Regions from separate parts of the Streptomyces sp. NPDC020742 genome, predicted to be linked through region 1. Evidence: riboswitches for the same ligand, from Rfam matches in the RefSeq annotation. Region 1 holds a riboswitch; each other region holds the start of a gene.
What was found. Region 1 has a riboswitch for cobalamin ahead of AB0G84_RS15190 (cobalamin biosynthesis protein). Riboswitches for the same ligand answer to the same signal wherever they lie in the genome.
Positions count from the first base shown of each region.

Region 2: another riboswitch for cobalamin. It lies ahead of AB0G84_RS03855 (ribonucleoside-diphosphate reductase subunit alpha); the one in region 1 lies ahead of AB0G84_RS15190 (cobalamin biosynthesis protein).
Region 3: another riboswitch for cobalamin. It lies ahead of AB0G84_RS32345 (HoxN/HupN/NixA family nickel/cobalt transporter); the one in region 1 lies ahead of AB0G84_RS15190 (cobalamin biosynthesis protein).

Region 1 is NZ_JBFAEA010000007.1:65,707-67,961, forward strand. It holds gene AB0G84_RS15180 (caspase family protein) at 1-50, opposite strand, end outside; gene AB0G84_RS15185 (hypothetical protein) at 56-493, opposite strand; cobalamin riboswitch at 697-829, shown strand; gene AB0G84_RS15190 (cobalamin biosynthesis protein) at 956-1,981, shown strand; gene AB0G84_RS15195 (cobyric acid synthase) at 1,978-2,255, shown strand, end outside.
Region 2 is NZ_JBFAEA010000001.1:886,248-888,502, forward strand. It holds gene AB0G84_RS03855 (ribonucleoside-diphosphate reductase subunit alpha) at 1-1,157, opposite strand, end outside; cobalamin riboswitch at 1,356-1,519, opposite strand; gene mctP (monocarboxylate uptake permease MctP) at 1,793-2,255, opposite strand, start outside.
Region 3 is NZ_JBFAEA010000031.1:39,805-42,059, forward strand. It holds gene AB0G84_RS32345 (HoxN/HupN/NixA family nickel/cobalt transporter) at 171-1,328, opposite strand; cobalamin riboswitch at 1,359-1,575, opposite strand; gene AB0G84_RS32350 (alpha/beta hydrolase) at 1,637-2,255, opposite strand, start outside.

The DNA of each region.
Region 1 (2,255 bases):
CCGATCAGCAGCGCCCGGTTGATCTTCCCCCGCGCGTCGTATTCGGACATCCGGCTCAGACCTCGCCGGTGCTGCCGCTCCCCTGCGCCGGGCTGCCGGGATCGGGGTGCCCGGAGCCGACCTCGTGCACCGCGCCGCCGGTGCCGGCCACGACGGCGGGCTCCTCGCCCTCGGCGCGCTCCTCCCTGCGGCGCCGCAGCCACTCCCGCAGTGCGATGCTCAGCCCCTTGGTGACCTCGGTGGCGACGGCCCCGACGAGCACCAGGACCAGATCGTCCACCCCGACGGCCATGTCGGCCGGTCGGGTGCGCCGCGCTCCGTCGGCACCGTCGGCCGCGTCCGCGGGCCGGGGCCGCTGGTGCCAGGAGTGCTCCTGGCGGGTCAGCCACGGTTCGCGCTCCAGCCAGGCCCGGAGGTCGTCGATGTCCTGCTGCGGATTGTTCGTGCCCGTGACCCGGATACGGATCTCCTGGTGCCCGGCGCGCTCCGGCATCCCCCAGCCCCCTTCCGGCGGCCCCTTCGCCACCGTGCACCAGATAGTGACGCGGGATCAGGGGCGCAGGCAACCGTCCGTGACGCCGCAGCCACCCTGTGGCGTGCGCCACAGCGCCGGACGCGGGGCAGCATCGCAGGTCAAGGGTGAGTTGACGGGCATTCGCGGGGCGTGGTGGACTGCCCGGGCCAATCGGCGACAGCAGAGGAAGTCCGGTGCGAATCCGGCGCGGTCCCGCCACTGTCACCGGGGAGCGTCCCTCCGACGAGGGCCACGGCCCGTACCCGTACGGGCTGGAAGGCCGGGGGCCACGCCGATCCGGGAGCCAGGAGACTCTGGTCGCCGTCACGTCGAGCCAGGGCGCGGACCCTGAGTGAGGACACCACCATGCCCGGCCGCCGTTCCAGAGCCCCCCGGCCCCCCGTTGCGGGGCCCCTCCGAGGCCTGACGGCGGCCTGACCGATGCGCGGCGAACACGCGGGATATGCGTGCGGCGCGGCCCTCGGCTACCTCGGCGACCTGATCGCGGCAGACCCCCGGCGCGGCCATCCGGTGGCTGCCTTCGGCCGGGCCGCGGCCCGCGTCGAACGGCTGCTGTGGCGCGACCACCGGGGCTACGGGACGGTGCACACCGCGCTCTGCGCGGGCGGTGCGGCCGCCGCGGCCGCGCTGCTGGAGCGTGCGGTGCACCGCCGCCGCGGCGCTCACCTCGCGCTGACCGCGGCCACGGTGTGGGCGGTGCTGGGCGGTACCTCGCTCGGCCGGGAGGCCCGGGCCGTCGGGGGTGCGCTCACCGCGGGCGACCTGGAGGTGGCCCGGGAGCGGCTGCCGCACCTGTGCGGGCGTGATCCGCAGGCGCTGGACGGGCCGCAGATGGCGCGTGCGGTGGTGGAGTCGGTGGCCGAGAACACCTCGGACGCGGTGGTCGGCGCCCTGGTGTGGGGCGCCCTCGGCGGCGTCCCGGGCCTGGTGGCGTTCCGGGCGGTGAACACCCTGGACGCGATGGTGGGTCACACCTCGCCGCGCTACCGCCGCTTCGGCTGGGCCTCGGCCCGCCTCGACGACCTCGCCGGCTGGCCCGGCTCGCGACTGACCGCCGCCCTGGCCGTCCTGGCCGGGCCCGACCGGCGCGGTGCGCTGCGGGCCTGGAAGGCGGACGGCGGATCCCACCCGAGCCCCAACGCGGGCCCGGTGGAAGCGTCGTTCGCGGGCGCGCTCGGCGTACGGCTGGGTGGCACCCTGGCGTACGGCGGACGCATCGAGCACCGGCCGGTGCTCAACGGCGGGGGGCGCCCGGCCACGGCGGACGACATCGAACGGGCGGTCCGGCTCTCCCGCCGGGTCGGCGCGCTGGCCCTGGCGGTGACGGTGGCCGGACGGCTGGCGGCGGGCGCGCTGCGCGGCGCGACCGCACCCGGCGGGCACCGCGGCCGCAGGACGGGGAGGACCCTGAGCATGACCCTGAGCTTGAGGAAGACGGCCCGGTGAGCGGACGGTTGAGGAGAGCCGGCGGGCTCGGCGGCGGCCTGCTGGTGGCCGGTACGACGTCCGACGCCGGTAAGAGCGTGGTGACGGCGGGCATCTGCCGCTGGCTGGCCCGGCAGGGCGTCCGGGTGGCGCCGTTCAAGGCGCAGAACATGTCGCTGAACTCCTTTGTCACCCGCGAGGGTGCGGAGATCGGCCGGGCGCAGGCGATGCAGGCCGCGGCGGCCCGGGTGGAGCCGACCGCGCTGATGAACCCCGTACTGCTCAAGCCCGGCGG
Region 2 (2,255 bases), on a different contig from region 1:
TCGGCCTCGGCCCTGCGGTACGCGGCGTCGAACTCCTCGCCCCACAGGTCCACCAGCTCGGGGGCGTCGGCGGGGGAGAACAGCGACCAGTCGCCGTCCGCCTCCACCCGGCGCATGAACTCGTCCGGGATCCAGTGCGCGATGTTGAGGTTGTGGGTGCGGCGGGCCTCCTCACCGGTGTTGTCCCGCAGCTCCAGGAACTCCTCGATGTCCGCGTGCCAGGTCTCCAGGTAGACGCAGGCCGCGCCCTTGCGCCGGCCGCCCTGGTTGACCGCGGCGACCGAGGCGTCCAGCGTGCGCAGGAACGGCACGATGCCGTTGGAGTGTCCGTTGGTGCCCCGGATCAGTGAACCGCGGGCGCGGATGCGGGAGTAGGACAGGCCGATGCCGCCGGCGTGCTTGGACAGCCGCGCCACCTGGTGGTACCGGTCGTAGATCGAGTCCAGCTCGTCCAGCGGGGAGTCCAGCAGGTAGCAGGACGACATCTGCGGGTGGCGGGTGCCGGAGTTGAACAGCGTGGGGGAGGAGGGCAGGTACGACAGCGAGCTGGTGAGCCGGTAGAGCTCGGCGACGTCGGCCAGGGCGCGCTCGCTGTGGTCCTCGGCCAGACCGCAGGCCACCCGCAGCAGGAAGTGCTGGGGGGTCTCGATGACCTGACGGGTGGTGGGGTGCCGGAGCAGGTAGCGCGAGTGCAGCGTGCGCAGCCCGAAGTAGCCGAAGCGGTCGTCCGCGCCGTCCGTGAGGGCGGCGTCGACCAGCGCGTCCAGGTGCTCGGCGTGCGCCCGTACGAACTCCGCGGTCCCGTCGGCGATCAGGCCCTCGCGGTGGCCGACCTCGACGGAGGCGGAGAAGGAGACCGCCCCCTGCCCGGCGGCCTCCTCCGCGATGGCGCGGGTGAGCAGCCGGGCGGCGAGCTTGGAGTACTGGGGCTCGTCACCGATCAGGCCGGCCGCGGCTTCGGTGGCCAGCGACCGCAGCTCGGCCTCGTCGGAGCCCGGGTGCCGGCCGCGCAGGGCGGCGGCGGCCACCTTGCCGGGGTCGGTCGCGGTGAGGTCCTCGGTCAGCGCGGTCAGCGTGCGCAGCAGGGCGACGCCCGGCCCGTCCTCGCCCGGCGCGCCGTCGGCGGGGGCGGCAGGCGTGGTCACCGCAGTCGGCACGACCTCGGCGTCTGACGCGGGCTCCGTTGGCGCGATGGTCACGTGGTGCTCTCCCTCACTCGGCGGGGGCCGGGAGAGCGGGGCGACGGGCGCGCGCGGGCATGCGGCACCCCGTGACGTTGTGGGGCGCGCGGGCACCGCGCGGCGTCCATCGGCCCAACCCTCGGGGCCCGGACGTATCGACGTCCGTACCGATGGCGGTGCGGACGTACCGTCGGCAGGTCTTCGGACTTCACGGCACGCGCGGAAGGGCCGTGATCGGGCCACCGAGCGCGCTCCAACACCGTTGCGGGACAGTCCCGGATTCACACCGGATTCCCCTGCGGCGACAGCGAGGACGAGCATACATCTTGTGCTGCCACCCGCATGCACCCCCACATCTTGTGTCGTCACCCCATACCACTCCGACGGGTGTGCGAATGACCAGGGGCGTCGGACGGCCCGGGAAAGGTGCTCTGTCCCAGGACAGCGGCCCCTTCCGGCCAGTCGCCGCCACGCCTGCCGCGGCCACCCCGGAAGGGCGGACGCGCCCGACGCGCCGTCACCCACCCCCGTGCGCCCCGGCGGTTCCGGAACGGCGAAGGGCCGCCGCGCCCCCAGGGGGACGCGACGGCCCGTGGTGCGGTGCCGGCGGATCAGTGCCCGGCGGGTGCTCCGGCGGTGGCCGGCGGCAGGTCGGTCGCGACGCCCGTGTCGCCGGCGTCCGCGGTGTAGTCGCCGGGGCTGGTCTCGTCGACCCCGTCGGGGGCCTTGACGGCCCGCAGGGCGACCGTGAGCACCACCGTGACCACCACGTTCAGGACGAAGGCGGTGAGGCCGATGTAGCCGATCTCACCGATGCCGGGGATCTCCTTGCTGGAGCCGCCGAAGTGGGCCTGGGTCGGGCTGGCGACGCCGTACGCGGCGAGGGTGCCGTAGAGCATGCCCACCGCCCAGCCGGTCAGCAGGGCCCAGCGGTGGAACCAGCGGGTGAACAGTCCGCCGACCAGCGCCGGCATGGTCTGCAGGATCCAGATGCCGCCCAGCAGCTGGAAGTTGATGGCGACGGTCTTGTCCATGGTGAGGACGAAGACCAGGGCGCCGACCTTCACCAGCAGG
Region 3 (2,255 bases), on a different contig from region 1:
CGACATGATCGCCAACTGGGCCGCCCCGCTGTCCGGTGAGAAGACCAGTCCGGTGCATCGCGGCGTTGGGGTTTGTGTGTTTTGGGGTTTGATTGGTTCGGGGATGGCGAAGGCCCAGGCTGCCCGGGGTTGGTCGGGAGGCCTGGGCCTTGGGTGTTTTCAGCGGGCGGTCAGGAGTCCGGGGTGCGGGAGGTGGGGGGTGTCGGTGGGGTGGTTGCCGTGGGGGTGTGTCGGGCGCGCTGCTCCCAGCGCCTTTCGACGCCGGCGAGTCGCCAGTACGCCAGTGCCGCGGCCCACACCACCAGGAACAGGCCGACGATGATGAAGCCGGCATTGTCGAGGTTGAGGCCCGAGACCCAGTCGGTCAGCGGGTCGTTGAGGGAGAGCTTGTCGTGCAGCACGGTCACCAGCTCGATCGTGCCGATGAAGAACGCGACGGCGATCGACAGGCCGGTGATGGTGAGGTTGTAGTAGACCTTGCGCACCGGGTTGGAGAACGCCCACTGATAGGCGAAATTCATAAAGGTGCCGTCGAGGGTGTCGAACAGGCTCATTCCGGCGGCGAAGAGCAGCGGCAGACACAGGATGGCGTACCAGGGGAGACCGGCCGCCGCCCCGCTGCCCGCCATGACCATGAGGGTCACTTCGGTCGCGGTGTCGAAGCCGAGCCCGAAGAGGAAGCCGAGCGGGAACATCTGGCCGGGGCGGGATATGGAGCGGGTGAAGCGTCCCAGGAAGCGGTTCATGAAGCCGCGTGAATCGAGGCGCTGTTCCAGTTCCGCCTCGTCGTACTGGCCGTCGCGCATCCCGCGGAAGACGCGCCAGATGCCGGTCAGGGCGATGAGGTTGAGGGCGGCGATGAGGTAGAGGAAGCTGCCCGAGATCGTGGTGCCGATCGTGCCCAGGATCTGGTGGGTGCGGGATTGGTCGTTGAGGAGGATGCCCGCGAGGTGGGCACCGCCCGCCACGAGGGCGGCCATCACGACGACCACGCTGGAATGGCCGAGCGCGAACCAGAAGCCCACCGACACCGGTCGCTTGCCGTCGGCCATCAGCTTGCGGGTGGTGTTGTCGATCGCGGCGATGTGGTCGGCGTCGAAGGCGTGCCGCATGCCGAGGGTGTACGCGGTGACACCCAGTCCGACGCCGAAGACCTGGCTTCCGACGGAGTAGTGGTGTGGCACCACCAGGAGGAAGAGCACGCCGAAGGCAACGACGTGCAGCCCGGCTATGACGGCCATCAGTCCCGCGGTACGGACGGTGTCCTGCCGGCGCCAGCGGAAGCTGGTGGGGGCAGGGGTGTTCGGGGTATCGGTGGACAGGGCCATCCGGCGGTCACGCTCCAGCACCTCGTGGATCAACTCGTGAGATGCCGTGGCCGGTCTCCTGGCTTACGGGTGCCCGCGTCCGTCCCCGCCTTCCCGGCCGCAGGGTGCGGTCAGTGGCGCCGTATGCGCGCCGTGCGCATACGGAGAGGGATGGAAACTCCCCGATCACAGTGGCGAGGGCCGCTCCGGAATGGGACCACGAGGTCCGCCACCGGTCTTCCCGAACACCACGGCCCGGCCACTCTAACCGCCGGAGGGGAGGGGTGGGGTGTGGGGTGAGTCAGCGTCCGGGCCAGCCGGTCGAGGGGTCAGTATTCCAAGGCGGAGAGGAATGCGTGCAGTTCCTGGTCGTAGAGCGCGGTGTTCTCCAGGTTGACCATGTGGCCGGCCCCCGGTATGCGGACTCTTCGGGCGCCGGGGACGGCCAGTGCTATGGCATGGGCGTTGGCGGAGATGTCTCTGCTGTCGAGATCGCCGTCGAGGACGACCGTCGGCACCCGGATTTCGGTCAGACGGTCTGCGGCTCCGACCTCCAGCGGCATACCCGCGCCCACTCCATCGGCGTGCACCTCTACGTTGGCCGCGGCCGAGGCACGCATCCGCTCACGGAATCCCGGGTGCACGGCGGACGGTTCACGGTGCGGTCCGTCCACCCACATCCGTAGAAAGTGCTCGACGTAGCGCTCGGCGCCGTCCGGTGCGCCGATGGCCGCCACCTGTTCCCTGATGTGTTCCAGGACGAAGGGGTCGGTGAAGGGGCGGCCGCTGATGCCGGGGGAGGAGAGCGCGAGGGCGGTCACCCGCTCCGGGTGGGCTATGGCGGTGTCGAGTGCGACCCGCGCGCCATGGGAGAGGCCGACGAGGACGGCGCGGGGGACGTCGAGTGCGTCGAGCAGGGTGCACAGGTCGTCGTGGTTGGCGTAGTCC